4 regions of the Desulfosporosinus meridiei DSM 13257 genome follow, and region 2 is predicted to be linked to each of the others. Evidence: riboswitches for the same ligand, from Rfam matches in the RefSeq annotation. Region 2 holds a riboswitch; each other region holds the start of a gene.
The links. Region 2 has a riboswitch for cobalamin ahead of DESMER_RS02100 (nitrogenase component 1). Riboswitches for the same ligand answer to the same signal wherever they lie in the genome.

Region 1 (4,420 bases), 1.5 Mb from region 2:
ACTCTAAATCAACCGCCTCAAGGATAAGCTCTGACATCAAATTACCTCCAAAGCAAATTCAATAAAACTAAAGGGATTTCAATCCCAACTATAAGAAAATAGTTTTTAACGTTTACTGGATGTTTCTTTGTAAGGACTTTAATCTCCCCAGTGTAACAACGAGCAGCCATAGCGTTATAAAGGTCTTGAGATTTTACAAAGACTTTGCCTAACAGTGCCGAAAACAGCCTGCTCATCGAGCGGAATGAACTCTTAGTGGATACATATCCAGACCGGGAAAGCTGCGCACGACGAATGGTAGTCGCAGTATCGAGAAATACAAAGATAAAGCGATAAATAAGCACCATTAATTCGGTAATGATATCGGGTACTTTCATTTTGTGGAGTAATGTAATAAGCTCGGTCAGTGGAGTCGTTAGTGCCAAAAAGTAAAGACAGGACACTGCTCCTAGTGATCTTAGAAAGAGATTAATAGCTGTGATTAAATCAGGATAACGGATCCCAATAGTTATGCTAGTAAATGTGTGAGCAAACCAGTATCCAGAAGGATCGGTAGAGAGGGAAAATGCAATAGTCAAAACGCTAATTAAGAGAAAAGAAAGAGGAATTGCTAAAAGCTTTGCTAAAAGTCGAGTTGGGATGCCTGCTTTTAGTATAATTCCTCCTGACATTAAAGCCAATACTAATAGAGGGGTAAGCATTGTTTCAGACATAAGACAAATAATCATCGTAAGAATTGCAAAAAGTGACTTTTCTAAAGGATGAATAGTTGCTAGTTTGTTGTTATAAGCGTATGAATCTATAGCTATCACGCTTGATCCCTCTTATTAGCCATCTGTTTACCCTTCGAGTACCCTAGATAATAAAAGACAAATCCACTACCTATTGCTGCCTGCAAGGCAAACAATAAGGATTCAATCTCACCGCTAGGTGGCTCCCATATAGACTCAAACCAAGGAGTGTAATCAGCATTAAGTTCCATAATTGCATCTGAAGCCAGACCGTCTGCACCACCAAACTCTGAACCTCTCGCTATATATAAGGGAAGAACGGCCAATAACACAACAAACAGAAGAATTACCATGTTTTTGGTGAAGAGTTTCATGCCTCTTTTACCCCCCGTTTCCGTTTCATAGAAGATATGGCGTTGCCAGTGAATGCACTTAGAACCTGTAACTCTTTTTGACTATATGCCATGAGAATATTAAACACCATAACTGTGAGTAGTCCTTCACTTATCGCCAAGGGAATCTGAGTGAAGGCAAAAATGCTCATAAACTTAAGTATCGAGGCAGAGACACCTGAAGCTGCAGGAAAAGCTAACCCCAACTGAATTGAAGTAGTAATATAGGTCATCAAATCACCTAAAGTTGCAGCCATAAAAATTGACAACCATTGGGGTGCACCAAGCCTTTTTAAACCTCTGTAAATGCCGTAGGAGACAAACGGACCAACAATTCCCATGGAAAAGGTGTTTGCTCCTAATGTAGTTATTCCTCCATGTGCTAATAATAGCGCCTGAAAAATTAAGACGATCATCCCTAAGACTGACATTGCTGCGGGCCCAAATAAAATAGCGCCTAAGCCTACACCCGTGGGATGAGAGCAGCTGCCAGTAACAGATGGAATCTTCAAGGCAGACAAAACAAAAGCAAAGGCTCCTGCCATCCCAAGCAGCATCTTCAAATTAGGATAGAGTGTAACTGTTTTTTTGATGGATCGTACACCGGCAAGAACAAAGGGAATCATAACTATCCACCAGAAAGCCGCCCAATTAAAGGGTAAAAACCCTTCCATGATGTGCATCGCATAGACATTATTAGGGAAAAGCATATATATCGACATAACATAAGCTACCAACAACCCAATATGCTTTGTTTTTCGTATACTCATAGTTTTAACACTCCTTTTCACGTTAAAACGTAAAAACTCTCTGTAGTTTCTAATAAATCAAAAACAAGGTCTTCTGATATCTTCACCCCTCCTCAACTAAAAAAATAAAGAGACAACCTTACTTTACTCTCTCTGATAGACAGTAAAGTAACGGTTATCTCGGACGGTGCGTTCTCTTCCGCTTTCAAGTCGCATTCGCATGTTTGAAAGCAGATCCCGCTTGAACAAGACACTAACCTGCAGGTAGTTTCCCTCGAGAAACTATATGTACGATAAAAATAATCAAAGCCCCCCAAGAATGGAGGGCTGAATTAACAAAATCCCTGCCACCCATCCATCGTGAGTTAAAGCATTCAAGCAATCAGGTCTCCTGGCTAAGGTTCCTCGTTCTATGCCTCCTTCCCAAGTTTCCTCAGTGGATATGGCAAAGAACTCCCCGTTACAGTGGCGGGACCGCGCCGGAATCACACCGGCTTCCCTGTTTTTTGATTTTTCAGCAAAGAAAAATCATTTGCTCGAAATATTTGATTATTATAAATTTAACACGAATGATCTTTAACGTCAAGTAAGATTTAAAAAGACTTTGTCAACTTGCTACCTATTCTACTTCTTGAATAATTGGCAAGATCACAGGTCTGCGGCGAGTTTTTTCGTAGAAATGCTTACTTAAAGTATCTCTAATCTGGTTCTTGAAGACAGCCCATTCAGTAACCCTGTTTTCCCTGCAACGAGCCATGGTTTGTTTAACTTTTTGTTTGGCTTCATCTAACATGGTTTCGGACTCCCGAACATACACAAATCCACGGGTTACAACATCGGGTCCCGATACTATAGCGCCGCTGGCACGACTTATAGTCATGACGACAATAAGAATACCGTCTTGGGAAAGCTGTTTGCGATCTCGCAATACAATATTCCCCACATCTCCGATACCCAACCCGTCGATTAAGACTTTACCAGCCATGACTTTGCTGCCTAATGCCGCCCCATGCCGAGTAAATTCAACTACGCCGCCGTTTTCAGTAATGAAAATATTTTCTCTGGGAATGCCCAGCTGTTCTGCTAATTGGGCATGTTTGATTAACATGCGATACTCTCCGTGCACAGGCATAAAATACTGCGGGCGAACCATGCTCAGCATTAGTTTCTGCTCTTCTTGGCTTGCATGACCCGAGACATGCATACCTTCAGCCGATTCGTAAATCACATTAGCACCCAGTTTGAACAATTGGTCAACAGTCTTAGCAACTGATTTCTCGTTACCCGGAATAGGGCTCGCTGAAATGATTACAGTATCCCCGGGTTGAATCGCGACATGCCGATGATCATGGTTAGCCATTCGAGTCAAAGCAGACATCGGCTCTCCTTGGCTTCCTGTTGTTAAAATACAAGCCTGATTCCCCGGTAAGCCAATAATCTCATCAATATCAATTAGGGTTCCTTCCGGGATATCCAGATACCCTAGTTCTTCAGCAATTCCAACAATATTAACCATGCTTCTTCCCACCACTGCTACTTTTCGGTTTGTGTTTACAGCAGCAGTAATCGCTTGTTGGAGTCGATAAACGTTCGATGCAAAGCTAGCTAAAATAACACGATCTTTGGCATTCCGGAAGGCTTCATCAATCATTTCTCCGACATGACTTTCAGATGGAGTAAATCCAGCTCTTTCAACATTAGTACTGTCAGACAGTAAGCATAGAACTCCCTTGTCCCCCAGCTCTGAAAATTTATGAATGTCTAGTATCTCACCTGACACAGGGGTATGATCCAGCTTAAAATCTCCTGTCACAACAACAGTTCCTAATGGGGAATGGATAGCAATCGAAACCGAATCCGGTATGCTGTGATTTACACGAATAAACTCAATTCGGAAAACTCCAAGCTTTATTACATCACGGGGCTGAACAACGGTAGCCTGTATATTGCTAAGGTTGTTTTCTTTCATCTTGGATTGAATAATACCTAAAGTCAAACGTGTTCCAAATACCGGCACATCCACATCTCTTAAAAGATAAGGCAATGCACCAATATGATCTTCGTGCCCATGGGTTAATAAGATCCCAAGCAGCATTTCTTTGTGCTCAATTAAGTATGTGTAGTCTGGTATTACAATGTCTATTCCGAGCATGTCTTCATCCGGAAACGCTAATCCTGCATCAACTAGCACCATTTGGTTGTCATAGCGGATCACTGTCATATTTTTTCCAATTTCACCAAGTCCACCTAATGGGATAATCTGCAATTTATGCTCTTTTGGCAATCAAACCACCTCCTATTTTGTGTTTCTTTATATCTCATGTGCCCAAAAAGCTAACGGGATTCTCCCGGTTTCTTAGCAGCCCAAAATTTAAGCAACAAAAAAGACGCGAAATAACAAAACGAACACAATGACGCCCAGTGTTCGCCAATACTTCGATAATCATCTATGAAACTAGCCGCACAATAAAGATAATATATTATAGCGCGAAAACCGAAGGCTTGCAAGTTCGATCATCATCTCCTAAAATTCCTTAATTGCTCAATT
Region 2 (4,420 bases):
AAACGGAGATTTTTAGCCATAGAATCTTTTTCTGCCTCACTACTGGGGAAGCGGCGCAGAGTTTCCACATGGACGGCTAATAACTCCCCTTGTACTTTCTCTGTCATTCTTTTAGCTATCCGAATTAACTGCGCTGAAAAGGGACTGGCACTTATGCAGACCAAAATCTTCTCTCCTGTAGGCCAGGGTACGGCTATCCCGTGGACTCTCCGATAAGATTCCAGCTGACGATCTACGCGTTGCGCAGTATAGCGGAGAGCTAATTCTCTCAAAGCGTTAATATTGCCCATCCGAAAGAAATTTTTAAAGCCCTCTGTTTCCTGATCGGGAACATGCACCTTACCATCTTTTAGCCTTTGAATTAACTCCTCGGGGGGAATATCGATCAACTGAATTTGGGAGGCTATTTCTAGCATCTGGTCAGGTACTGTCTCTCCTACAGTTACCCCAGTAATTTGAGCTACGATATCATTCAGGGTTTCTAAGTCCTGAATATTCATTGTCGTATATACATTGATGCCTTCTGACAATAATTCTTTGACATCCATATAACGTTTTTTATGCCGTGATCCCTCTGCGTTCGTATGAGCCAATTCATCAATTAAGACAAGTTGTGGATGCCTTGTCAAGACAGCTTCCAGATCCATTTCTCGAGAAATCTTACCCTTATAGTTCAGATATCTTGTGGGAATGACCGTTAATTTCTGAACCATTGCCTCAGTATCTGTTCTACTGTGAGTCTCAACGAAACCCACAACGACATCTATACCTTCTGACAACCTTCCTATAGCCGCTTCTAACATGGCATAAGTTTTTCCAACCCCGTATGCTGCTCCTAAGAATATTGTAAGTTTTCCCTTTGGCATCCTTATCACCCTCATTATTTACGGTCTAGATCATTATTGTCTGACAAACTTAAACAAACATACTAAATGCAGCCTTAATTATAGTGCTTTTGTACATATAAATGATGTAAAAATTTAAGTAAAGAGCATAAAAAAAAAATAAAGATCGCATTCTATTTGATAATATAGAAAAATACTGCGGACAGCAAATCCGACTCTTGTAAAAATCGAGGCGTAACCTCTAATGTTTTTAACGGCTTTGATTAAAGTGGGGCGCTAAAGAGCTTGAAAAACAAGCTTTTTACCGCCCCACGATCTTTATTAGGCACAGACAAATTTTAATATTCAATTCCCACTCGCGCCATTATGCCCTTTTCCATGGGATGTTTGAGAGAGGTTATTTCTGAGACATAATCCGCTAATTCGATTAACTTTACTGGAGCATCTCTCCCTGTCAAAATCAGTTCGAGTTTTTTAGGTTTGTTCTTTACTGCCTCAACTACTTCCGCCAGCGGTAGAAAACGATAATTCACAGCAGCCATAATCTCATCCAGGATGACCATGTCCCACTCCTCGCTCATGATTGCCTCAATAGCATAATTCAGACAAACCCGCATTTCTCTTTTCAAACTACCTGTTTCTTCATCGCTCATTTCCCAAACAAATTTGTCATTTTCTTTGTAACGAAAGATTTGAAAGTGGGGTTCTAAGGCGGCGATAACTTTCATTTCTCCGGTATCCCATCCTTTTAAAAATTGAACCATATTAACCTTAAGTCCCTGCCCATAGGCTCTGATTCCTAACCCAATTGCTGCCGTGGTCTTACCCTTTCCAGCACCGGTATAAATATGGATAAGTCCTTGTTCCATGCTTTTGTCTCCCTTCTTTTGACTTAGTACTTAAAACTTGTCCAATCATGAGACTCTACTTCTACAAGGCGGAGTGGTACCCCAATACAACAAAGAATTTGATATTCTCGCCCTTGTAAGGTACGCTCCTCCAATATTAAAAGTTATCCTGCGATAAAAGAAGCTAAATAGTCATAGCCTCTTTTTCCGATATACTCGTAATCCATCCCAGTATAGATAGATCCGCTCAAGCCTACTTGTGGAATAGACACATATTGGGCAGAGCCTGGGCCCAGGAGTCTCTGATAAAGCGGGTCACCAACAATGATATCCGGCCGTATTATTTCGATCCACCGGGCAAGGGCTTCCTTGTCTTCAAACAAGTGGACATGGGAAAGCGACTTTTCCTGATAAACTTTCTCCATTCGCCTATCCATTTTTATCAGGCTGGCTGTTTTAACATAGTTAAGCCCAAAGTCATTAAGCAGACAAGCAGCCATGCAAGAAGCAAAGAGGGGTTCACCTATCACGACGGCGCTTTGTCCAGACTGTGGCTTCCTGGTGGGGGCATATCTTTCCTGACTTGTTAAGCTTTGCGGAAGGCCTGGGATCTCACCCAAAACTTTAAACAACTGCCGCATACCCCATAAACCTACCGGTACATTCAAACTATAAGGTATCGAATATTCTATTTCCATATACCGAGCAAGACCTAGCCCCTCATGGGATACGACAAGGTTTAAGGCTGCTGAGGACATTTTTCTATAGGTCTCCAAGCCAATTTTCTCTAAGGGCGAGCAATTGATTTCCAAACCTAGTTTACCCAGTTCGTCAATGATTTCGAAAAAATGGGATTCTTCGCCCAGACTTAGAGGGGTATACCCAATAATATTTACTTGATTTATCTTCTTTTCCCTCCTTTGCCGAAACGTAAGATCAATAAGGTATTGTGAATACCTGTCAAACATAGATATACTGAATTTTTCCGATTCCTTCGGATCACTTTCCTCCAATCCAGGAACTTGAAGTAGTTGCATAAGAACTCCCTCCTCCAGTGGTTCTTATCTACTGTACTCACTAAAAGATTCGACAATAAAAAACCTCTCAACCGATAGTCGAGAGGCTAAACGCTGAAAAATATTGCTCAGCACAAATAAAACCTCCTCCATCGCTCGTGGATTTGTGGCATAGAGCTTTAGGCAGGTCTTCTGACTTCAGGTCATCAATGATTCACACCTTCCCAGTCTTAACCAGTGGCATAACTGAACCATTTCCCCATCACAGCGGCGGGACCATGCAGGAATTACACCTGCTTCCCTTTTAAACCAAAGTTCTCAAACTTTAGTACCTAAATCTATTAGTTTTTAATTGTCTATCTGACCCTACGGCAATTATGCAGTACATTCCTCCGCTCTCTAATTGCATTGGTAGAGCAGCTCCCTGTAATAAATGAAGCCCTCCAGAAATGAAGGGCTAAACAGCAAGTCCCTCCACCCATCTTCCGTGAGTAAAGCATAAGCAATCAGGTCTCCTGGCTCAGGTTCCTCGTAAACTGCCTCCTTCTCAAGTTTCCTCAGTGGATGTGGCAGTAACTCCCCATTACAGTGGCGGGACCGCGTCGGATTTCAACCGACTTCCCTGTTACAATTTTTCAGTAAGAAAAATCTCTTGCTTATCTATATAAATTGGCAAACTAAACTTATCATAAAGGCGACCCTCGGTCAAGTGTCTGCTACAAGCAAGACAGAAACCACTTAGTAAAGGCCTATTTTTCCAGCATATTTATCTTTTCTAGTATATTGCCTAAACCTAGAAACTCCGCCCAGCTAACTTGAATAAACTCACCATCTTGATTGATGAAAGGCAACTCCGTCCGGTGAGGGTTATAACTAAAATCAGCGCCCATACGCCCTTTAAGACAAAGCGGTCGGCCATTGGCAGCCGATTTTGCTATAACCCCAACAACTTTGCCATGTTTTGAGTTAATAACAAATTTACAGCCGTAATCGCAAAATGTACAGGTTACTTCTTCTGTCGTAAACTCCCACACTCTGCCTTTACCTACCATACTCTTATCCACAAGAGCTCCCACTGGACAGATTGCTACGCATCTATTGCAATAAACACAAGCCGAATCCTTTAAGTCGGTGTCCATAAAAGTTGAAATCTTAGTCTCAAATCCACGATTTGCAAAACTAATTACACTGCGTTCCGCTACTTCCTCACAAGTAGCAACACATTTTCCGCATAATATGCATTTGTTGAGATCTCTTAAGATATATGGGTTTGTATCATCAATGGGAAGCCGGCGTTTTTCCCCATTGTAAACTTTTCCGTTTACACCATATTCATAGGCATAGTCTGCCAATGAACATTCCCCCAGCTTTTGACAGGTCATGCAGTCTAAGGGATGATTGGCGACCAACAGATTAAGAATTGTTTTACGTGCATTCCTAACTTTTGGATTCTGCGTTTCTACCTTCATGCCTTCAGCTGCTTGAATAGCACAAGATGGAGAAAGATTACGCATTCCTTCGATTTGAACAACACATAAGCGGCAAGCGCCGGAGGGAGTAAGCGCTGGGTCATGACACAAGGTAGGAATTGGAATATTATTCAGGCGACAGGCCTCAAGTACAGTTGTACCTTTCGGGACACTGACTTTTCGTCCGTCGATGGTTAAAGTAAGGCTCTCCATGTGTTTCACTCCTTAACTATAAATTGTTT
Region 3 (4,420 bases), 1.8 Mb from region 2:
AATAGGGAATCTCTTGTTTATCTAAGTATTCGAATTGCTCCTTAATAGCACCATACATACTGGGGTCTCCGGTGTGAAGGCGAACAACTGTCTCTCCGTTATTCGTTCCCTCCAGCATGAGGGCCACAACTTCTTCTAGAGTGAGATGAGCACTATCATGGCAAGGGACACCCGGACGACACATCCCCAGTAATTCCGGATTAACTAACGATCCGGCATAAATCACCCGGTCTGCACCCTCTATAGCCCGGGCTCCTTTGAGTGTGATGAGCTCAGGATCCCCCGGACCGGCTCCGACAAAAATCACTTGGCCTTGGCTAGTTTTCTTTTGGCTCACTGTTTTCCCTCCCCAATAAATCTTTTTTGACAAGCAACAGGCTGAGATAGTCAACTTTTTCCGATTTGAAATCCTCGGGCTTAGGTTCCCAACGAATTCTCTCTTCAGCTTGTCCGAGACGAGTCAGCAAAACTGCCTTTCTCTCACGTTTTTCCAACAACGTCAAAATGTCAGGAAGCCTGCGGGAGACTTTCATCAGGACTAGATTAGGGAAGTTCAGGTAGTCTCCCACATCTTCCGTACTTGGTAAGATAAGGAGAGGTTCATCCCCTGTGGCCAGCGGCAGGTTAATCTTGGCGGCTGCGGCAGCCATGGCTGTTATTCCGGGGATAGTTTTAATGCATTCCTGGGGTAATTGTTCCTGAAGAATATTAAGCAAATAACTGTAGGTACTATACAGGGATGGGTCGCCTAAGGTAATGAAGGCTACTGATTTACCCTGCTTTAATTCTGCCAAAATGGCTTCAGCTCCAGTTTGCCAAGCTTTTGCTAAAACCTGCTGATCAGCAGTCATCGGCATTTCTAGTTCCATTAAACGAGCATCTGAGGGACAATGAACTTTAGCTATATCCCAAGCCACACTTTCTCGATCCATCTTGGATTTTGGAACGGCTACTAAATCGACGGATTTTAGTACTTCGACAGCTTGTAAGGTCAAGAGTTGAGGGTCACCGGGACCGACTCCGACTCCATAGAATTTCCCCCATGATATATTCATCACTTTTCCCCTTTTCTTGCTGAGATAATAAAGATTGGATTCAATGCTTGAGCCATATGCAAGGTTTGTACTGTTTTCCAGCGGACAGCTTGAATAGAAATCGTGTCAATATCCTGATAGTTGTAATCCGTGAGCAATTTTAACCCTTGGGCAACAGTTTCTATGGTTACTGCTGTGATCACGATCCTTCCCCCTTTAATCAGGGGAACTGTTTGTAGTATTTCCGACAGTCTGCCGCTGCTGCCGCCGATGATACAGACATCCACCGGAGGCAGCTCTCCGAAGACATCGGGAGCGGCTCCTGGAATTAGCCGAAGATTTGGAACTGCAAACTTTTCTTGATTAGCTAGAATTAGTTCCTGAGCCTCCGTATTGTGTTCGATGGCGTATACCACACCTTCAGAAGCCAGACCGGCAGCTTCAATACTTATACTCCCCGTGCCCGCACCGATGTCTACAACGCGATCCTTTGTAGAAATTTGGGCTTTGGCCAGGACTTGGACGCGGATTTCCGCTTTGGTCATGGGAACCTTGCCCCTTAAGAACTCCTCGTCTGGTATTCCCAGACTTAACTTTGTACCTCTCTTAGGGGGATAGGAATCAGATGGTTGGTTATTAGAGATACTCGTTTGCTTAGAATCCGGATGAAGAATGACAATGGCATTCTTTAGCAAGGTCTCTTCCTGAGCCAACTTCTCTGCATCCATTGTTGCCCAAAATTCCTCCGGATAAGCCAGGGCATTTCCTATGGATATCTGCGGATTATTTCCCTGCTCCAGATAAAATTGAGCAATTGCCTGGGGAGTGTTTTCCCCACCGGTCAGAACCGCTGTCGGACGGGTTATCACTTGAGGTAATACTGACAGCTCGCGGCCATGAACACTGGCAAAGTCTGCCTCCTGCCAAGCAAGCTCAGCTCTGGCAAAGGCAAACTGCAGAGAACTAATCCCCGGATGTACATCGATCCTCTCCTCGGGAAACTCTTTCTTAAGTCTGGGTAAAAAACTAAAAAACCCTGGATCACCGGAGACGAGAACTCCAATAACGTTCTTTTCCGTTAATGCGCTTCGGATCACTTCTATACTCCTGGCCAGATTACCGGACAGGACATAGGTTTGTCCCGTGAAATCTGGAAAGAGTTCCAGAGCCCTAGATCCTCCGATCAAGATTTCGCAGTTCTTCACAAGTTCATTAATCGCGGGTGGCAACCATTCCGGCCTCCCAGGGCCAATGCCGATCACCTGTAACATTCATTACCCTTCTTCCCTAATGTTGATGTTTTAGTACTTGTTAGCCTTCTGTCAGGCGGCTTCGGTCTATTTTCGCTTTTTTCAGTATAGTATAAAAAAACGAGCCTGAGCGGCTCGTATGGTTTACCCAAATAAACACACACATCTCCTATCGCTCGTAGGTTGGTGATGCTACTTAAGGCAGGTTTCCTGGCTTCAGATCATCATTCTCTCCATTAATCATGTCTAATAACACAACTAGGCGAAGAAAACTCCTTGTTTACAGTGGCGGGACCGCGCCGGATTTTCACCGACTTCCCCTCTTAGATCCTTTAAATTCAAAGGAACCTTAAGCATAACAATATTAATTTAACAAATTGAGTCTTAACAATAATGAGTTATTCTATAAGTATATACTAAATTCCTCTATTTCAAAATAATTTGTTAAAAACATTATAATATTCACAAAGTTTATTCAAATACATGTCATTCCGGTATTCTTATTATGTTCTTGTTCTACGTAAGCGGATATGTTAGATTATTGATAGGAAATAAATGGAACGGAGGGATTTCCTTGGGTAAGAATCTAAAGTACAATCAACGATTGTTTACATACCCAGACTACCTCACGTGGCCAGATGATGAGCGCTGGGAATTAATTAACGGCAAAGCTTACAATATGACTCCCGCCCCTTCTCGTAAGCATCAAGAGATTTCTGGTCAGTTACATACTCTATTCAACAATTATATGAAATGAAAACAATGCAGAGTTTACGCTGCCCCCTTCGATGTACGTTTACCCCAAGTACATGAGAGTGCTGATCAAACATCTACTGTCGTACAACCTGATATTGTAATCATTTGTGACAAACATAAATTAGACGATCGGGGTTGTATAGGAAGTCCAGACTTGGTTATTGAGATAACTTCACCCTCTACGTTTCAAAAAGACCTTAAAGATAAATTTAATCTTTATGAAAAAGTTGGGGTTCGTGAGTACTGGATCGTTCACCCGGAGGAAAAGACTATTTCGGTTTTCCAACTTACTAAGTAAGGAAAATTTAGCCGCCCGGAAGTGTATATTGAGGAAGATTCAATCGTCGTAGGCATTTTTCAAGATCTTATAATAGATTTGCAGGATGTTTTTTCTTAACTCATAAGGAAAGAAAATAGAACCGAAGAACAGTGGCATGTTGTAAGTAAACAAGCCACTGTTCTTCGGTTAAGAGCTTACTCAATATGATAAGAAAGCTTCCTTGCTAATCTACCAACAGAACTCATAAAACCCAAACTAGCAATTTTAGAAATTAATTTCCCAAATTTACGATAGATTAAACTAAATAACAGATATGGCACTTTTTGCTTCGGATGGTCAGGTATTCTTTTAAAAATATTTTTAAATGAGTAGAACTCTTTGTAAATCCACAAATACCCCTCTAGTAATTCTTTCTGACTCATCTGTTTAGGGGAAAAGACAACGTTGGCAGTGTTATAATGGCTTAAATCAAAATCAACAATCCTTCCCTCTGAAAAGAACCTTTCATATAAAATTGTACCTGGATACGGTGTGAGAATGTGAGCTGTCATTGTTTCGACTTTGTTTTTAACCAACCAGTCCAGAGTGTTTTGAAAAACTTGGGGAGAATCATGATCAAAACCAAAGACAAGGCTGGCATTTACCATAATACCTCGCTTATGCAGCTCATGAATCAAGCGCTCATAATTTTCTCGTTTATTTTGGAACTTTTGAACACTTCGAATGGACTGTTCATTAATTGACTCGAAGCCAATAAATAGGCTTTGACAACCACTCTCTTGCATTTGATCTAATACATCCAGATGATTGAGTATATTAGCAGATACAGCTGCATTCCATTTGAGACCAAGGGGTTTAATTTCCTCAAGAAATGCTCTGGTCCAGCCAATATCCCCAATAAGGTTATCATCAATGAACATGACGTGTTTGGTTTTTAGCTGTTTTATCTCCTCAAGGACATTGGCTATTGGCCGATTGCGATATTGATGATGTACATAATCGCAGCTATTATAGCAGAATTCACATTTAAAGGGGCATCCACGGCTGGCAACAATGATATTAGTATAGAGGTATTTTCCAGAGGGAGTTAGACTCCAGCG
Region 4 (4,420 bases), 140 kb from region 2:
CTGTGCCTCGAAGCAACTAATTTATTTTTTCTTGATGGGGATATAAATATCGGCTACAGCCTGATTGGAATCCATGCCCCCGTTTCTATTTGTATAGAACTCAAAGGCATACTTTGTTTGATCAAAACTATAGTCACTTTTTTCAAACCACTCTTCGAAAACATATCTCAATGTCCTTTGGATTACCTCGGCAAAAGCTTGCTTATCGTTGGCCAAATCAGCAGGATCAGTGGTAAATACGGCATACTCCGCACTCGGAACTTCCACAGTCACCATACCCTGGGGGACAAAATCAAAATTATCCACCACCGGCCCGAAGAAGTAGGAAAGATCACCGTCTTTCTCTTCAGGATGAAACCACATGCCGATCTGATCGGCTCCACCTCCAGCCAGTTTGTCGTAATCCTCATAACTTACTGAGGAAAAATCGGAACCTAACCAATAAGCTCCCAATTTAATGAGCTCTGCCTTATTCCCTTCTCTCGGTGCTATGGAATAGCCTACTGCCTTAAACCCGTCTTTTTGGGCTATGGTTACCTGCATGTCTTTTTCCCCTTTCTTGTTACCTTTTATCCTCTGGCCCTTGGACCTGCGGTATGTGCTTGCGCTCATGCCAAATTCCCGGCGAAAGGCTTTGGAAAATCCGGAGGGCGTCTCAAAGCCTAAGGCCAAAGCAATATTGGTGATCTGTTCCCCATTGTCAAGCGCTTCCAGCGCTTTTTGCAAACGCCTTTTGCGTAAGTATTCACCTACAGGCATATCATTGCAAACTCGGAAAACGTGGCAAAAGTGGTAAAATGAATACCCCAGCAACTCAGCCAGCCGGCGTGGCGAGATGTCCTCACAGATATGAGCCTCGATGTAGTTGAGGCATCGTTCCATATCCGTTTTGTAGTTCATGCTTTTACCACCTCACAGCTACATTATAGCAAAGCAACCTTTGATTGACTTTTCCATCCTTGCGGAGTTTTGCTGATATACAAAACTTGGCTTGCGCCCAAAGACACTGTCTTTGCACGAATTAACCTCCTTGCAGTCCTCGGACACAGGCGGAAGCCTTAGTTGCAGTTATGCTGCTGAAAGTATGCAACGCAAGTTATACTTTCTGATCAGTATTTAAAAAGACCCACAGTAAAAACCATGGGTCTTTTCTTTTCCAGGAACTATTTCTTTGGATTTGCAGGCTGCAAGGATTATTGCGAAGAGGGTTTATTTTTCTCCACCGACTAAAAACAGAGGGGTAGACCTATACACAACCTTGTCGTCCTCATTCCAAACCTTGTCGGAAATGTTTGTGTTAATAAAAATTTCTTTGAATCCCACTTCAAGCAAAGCACCTACATCCCAGTGAGGACGCAGGCGGGAACTTAGGAAGAGATCTTTGGCTATCCGCTCCCCTTCTTGCGGGTCAACATGTCCTGGGCGATGAATCCCTCTCCGTTCAGCCTCAGCCATGTCTTCCAGGTAGCTAGCCTGTCGTTCGGGGTCGTGCAAGCGCAAGCTCCAATTGGCATCGAAAACCAGCAACCTCCCTCTACGCTTGAGAACCCTATACCATTCTCTGTAGGCAGTCTGAGGATCATAAAGAGTCCACGTCAGATTTCGGCAAAGAATCAGATCAAAGGTATTATCGGCAAACGGAAGCGTATGAGAATCCATGACCAGGAATTCTGCATGCAAACCCAACTGTTCCAGATTCTTCTGCGCTTCCAGCAGCATGTTTTGGGAACAGTCTACAGCCGTTACATTAAACCCCATTTCCGCCGTCAGGAGAGTAAAAAAACCTGGTCCGGTGCCGATATCCAGCACTCTTAGGGGATTACCCGCCGGTCTATAGTGCTCAAGCAAATCTGACCAGGCTAGTTTCTTAAAGCTGTTCACCTCTTGCCATATTCCTTCACTGTAGCGGGAGGCTTCCCCCTCCCAATATTTTTCAATCCTATTTTGCATGTCCATTGCTTTCACTCCGTTTCTTCAAATCATAGGTCTGCTTGAGATCCTCCCCGCCTCAGAGGAGAGTCATCAATTAAATTAAAAATGACAAGTCGCGAAGTTTAGTTTGAAGAACAATAAAAAAAGCTCTCTACCTCCCTGAAAGGGTAAAAAGCTTAACCTGCATCAGGTACTTACAGTAACCCGAAAACAAAGTCCACCCCCCTAACACCCCGTAAGGTAGTTTTAACCCTGGCTTAAGCAGGTCTCCTGGCTCAAGATCATCGTCTGCTCACGTCTTCCCGGAAACATTTCCGGTGACACAGGTGAGAAAACTCCCTCATACAGTGGCGGGCACCGCGTCAGCTTCTACTGACTTCCCTTTTCAATTCCTTCCTTCAGGAAAGAATCACTTATTCCAGTATTATTTTGTCTATATTACCACAAAACAGAAGATTCTGTATAGACTGAAGCCTCTATACTCCTTTACTATTTGGTACTCATTCGTTCCTCCACCTCGTTCACCAAAGCTTCTATCTGGTGAGGGAGAGGGCTGCGGGGTATGCCCACCAGCTGAATGCTTCCGCGTTGGATGGGCAGCAGTAACTTTTCTGCTTGGCTGGCAGAAAGAGCCGCAGCTATGCCGGAGGTTATTTCTCCCAACATTCCGTAGACCAACATGATTCCTATAGATCCAACAATAATGTCTACCCGATCTGCATTGTAGCAAATGGCCGACTCCCCGGAAGCCCCTTCTGTAGCTCCTGCCCGCACCATTGCACCCGTAGCAAGAGCATTTGTTCCCAGGGCCAGAATATTAAGTTCAGGGAATCGCTTGCGCAGCTGCTCCACAATATGTTTGCCAATACCTCCGCCCTGTCCGTCAATAACTGCTATCCGCATCATACTCTCCTCATTTTTTGCTCCAAATTTTTGGGGAGGTGTACGCCTTCAGGCATCTGCCCTTAGGGTTTTGCTGCCCTTTAACACAATAAAAGACCACCAAGCAGACTCTACTGAGCCAAACCTCCATGGTCTTGCATCCCCTTCATGAGTTTGCATTACGGTATTAATCCTTTCCGCGTCAGCTTCCAGTAATTTCATCTTACCATGAAATAGCAAAAAATGTATAGCCCAAAATATCTTCTCAGAAAAACATTTTTATGTAATACTGCCTTTCCTCTATTGATCGTTTTAATTATTTTGAAAATTTCCGGCAGGAATTCAAAGGATCTTGTAGAATACTAATTTTTATCATAAGTACACCCATTCATGAAGGTGTTGGTGAAGACCATGGAGGTCTGACTTGGATAGGTCAGTTTTCCCTTGGTCTTTTTTATTATGAAATTTAATATGAAAAAGGGGGATTAAATTTATGTGCAGAGTCCAAACACAGTGGGAAAGAGCAGTAGAATTTCACGGGCATGAGTGCCCAGGGCTGGCAATCGGCTACAAAGCTTGCGAAGCCGCCATTAAGAAGCTGGGGATTCGGTTTTCTGCGGATGAAGAAATTGTCTGCGTCACTGAAAACGATGCTTGCGGAGTTGATGCTGTACAGGTGATCACCGGCTGTACTTTTGGTAAAGGGAATCTTTTGTACAAAGGCACAGGCAAAATGGCCTTCAGCTTTTTTAACCGCTCCAATGGCGAAAGCCTGAGAATGATAGTAAAGCCTTTAAATGAAGAAATGGATCGCCAGCAACGTCAAGAATATCTTCTAAACTCACCTGCTGAAGAACTTTTTAACTTCTCCAAGCCGTCCTTTGAGTTACCCGAAAAGGCCAGACTCTTTACTACCGTAATTTGTGAGAATTGCGGAGAAGGGGTTCCCGAGCACAAGCTGCGCATGAATGACAGCAAAAAAGTGTGCCTGGACTGCTTCAAGGACTATTCTAGAGGGTGGTAGAGAGATGGATATACAGCATTACACCGATCTGTGGAGCGAAGGAAAGGTTGCCAGGGCCTCTGCTACGGCCTTTTGGGACAATCGGGCGGATGAGTTCAATAAATTAGTTTCTCCAAAAACTCCCGATCAACGAATTGGAAAAATCATTAAATTCATGTCTGATCATAATCTTCTTGCTAAAGACCGCAGTGTTCTGGATATCGGTTGCGGTCCGGGAGGATTTGCTGTTGAATTTGCCAAGACATCCCGTGTCGTTACCGGCCTGGACATATCCTCTAAGATGCTGGATCATGCCCATAAAAACGCTGCAGCCGCCAACCTGACCAATATCTCTTTTAAAAACTTAAATTGGGATGAGGTAAACCTTGAGGAATACGGTTGGAAAAAGCGATTTGACATGGTTACAGCCATCAACAGCCCAGGAATTCATGATCAAGTCACTCTGGAGAAGATGATCGCCGCCAGCAAAGGATACTGCTTTTTGTCTAATTTTGTAAGTCGTTCCGACTCTGTTCAGGACGTTATTCGCACGGAAATCCTGCAACTTAAAGATCCAAAGTTTTATGTTAACACAGTCTACTG

Region 1: another riboswitch for cobalamin. It lies ahead of DESMER_RS17500 (energy-coupling factor ABC transporter permease); the one in region 2 lies ahead of DESMER_RS02100 (nitrogenase component 1).
Region 3: another riboswitch for cobalamin. It lies ahead of DESMER_RS10565 (bifunctional cobalt-precorrin-7 (C(5))-methyltransferase/cobalt-precorrin-6B (C(15))-methyltransferase); the one in region 2 lies ahead of DESMER_RS02100 (nitrogenase component 1).
Region 4: another riboswitch for cobalamin. It lies ahead of DESMER_RS02785 (class I SAM-dependent methyltransferase); the one in region 2 lies ahead of DESMER_RS02100 (nitrogenase component 1).

Annotation. Positions count from the first base shown of each region.
Region 1 covers NC_018515.1:3,799,328-3,803,747, forward strand. Annotated here, with positions in the region: gene DESMER_RS17485 (energy-coupling factor ABC transporter ATP-binding protein) at 1-37, opposite strand, end outside; gene cbiQ (cobalt ECF transporter T component CbiQ) at 42-812, opposite strand; gene DESMER_RS17495 (energy-coupling factor ABC transporter substrate-binding protein) at 809-1,105, opposite strand; gene DESMER_RS17500 (energy-coupling factor ABC transporter permease) at 1,102-1,893, opposite strand; cobalamin riboswitch at 2,237-2,423, opposite strand; gene DESMER_RS17510 (ribonuclease J) at 2,492-4,156, opposite strand.
Region 2 covers NC_018515.1:450,355-454,774, reverse strand. Annotated here, with positions in the region: gene DESMER_RS02110 (sensor histidine kinase) at 1-866, opposite strand, end outside; gene cobO (cob(I)yrinic acid a,c-diamide adenosyltransferase) at 1,184-1,714, opposite strand; gene DESMER_RS02100 (nitrogenase component 1) at 1,858-2,730, opposite strand; cobalamin riboswitch at 2,875-3,060, opposite strand; cobalamin riboswitch at 3,198-3,380, opposite strand; gene DESMER_RS02095 (NADH-quinone oxidoreductase subunit G) at 3,459-4,391, opposite strand.
Region 3 covers NC_018515.1:2,298,077-2,302,496, reverse strand. Annotated here, with positions in the region: gene cobM (precorrin-4 C(11)-methyltransferase) at 1-337, opposite strand, end outside; gene cobI (precorrin-2 C(20)-methyltransferase) at 318-1,055, opposite strand; gene DESMER_RS10565 (bifunctional cobalt-precorrin-7 (C(5))-methyltransferase/cobalt-precorrin-6B (C(15))-methyltransferase) at 1,055-2,305, opposite strand; cobalamin riboswitch at 2,468-2,651, opposite strand; partial or broken gene DESMER_RS10560 (Uma2 family endonuclease) at 2,859-3,437, shown strand; gene DESMER_RS10555 (B12-binding domain-containing radical SAM protein) at 3,515-4,420, opposite strand, start outside.
Region 4 covers NC_018515.1:593,945-598,364, reverse strand. Annotated here, with positions in the region: gene DESMER_RS02790 (AraC family transcriptional regulator) at 22-900, opposite strand; gene DESMER_RS02785 (class I SAM-dependent methyltransferase) at 1,210-1,956, opposite strand; cobalamin riboswitch at 2,176-2,364, opposite strand; gene DESMER_RS02780 (DUF3842 family protein) at 2,422-2,835, opposite strand; gene DESMER_RS02775 (FmdE family protein) at 3,308-3,838, shown strand; gene DESMER_RS02770 (class I SAM-dependent methyltransferase) at 3,843-4,420, shown strand, end outside.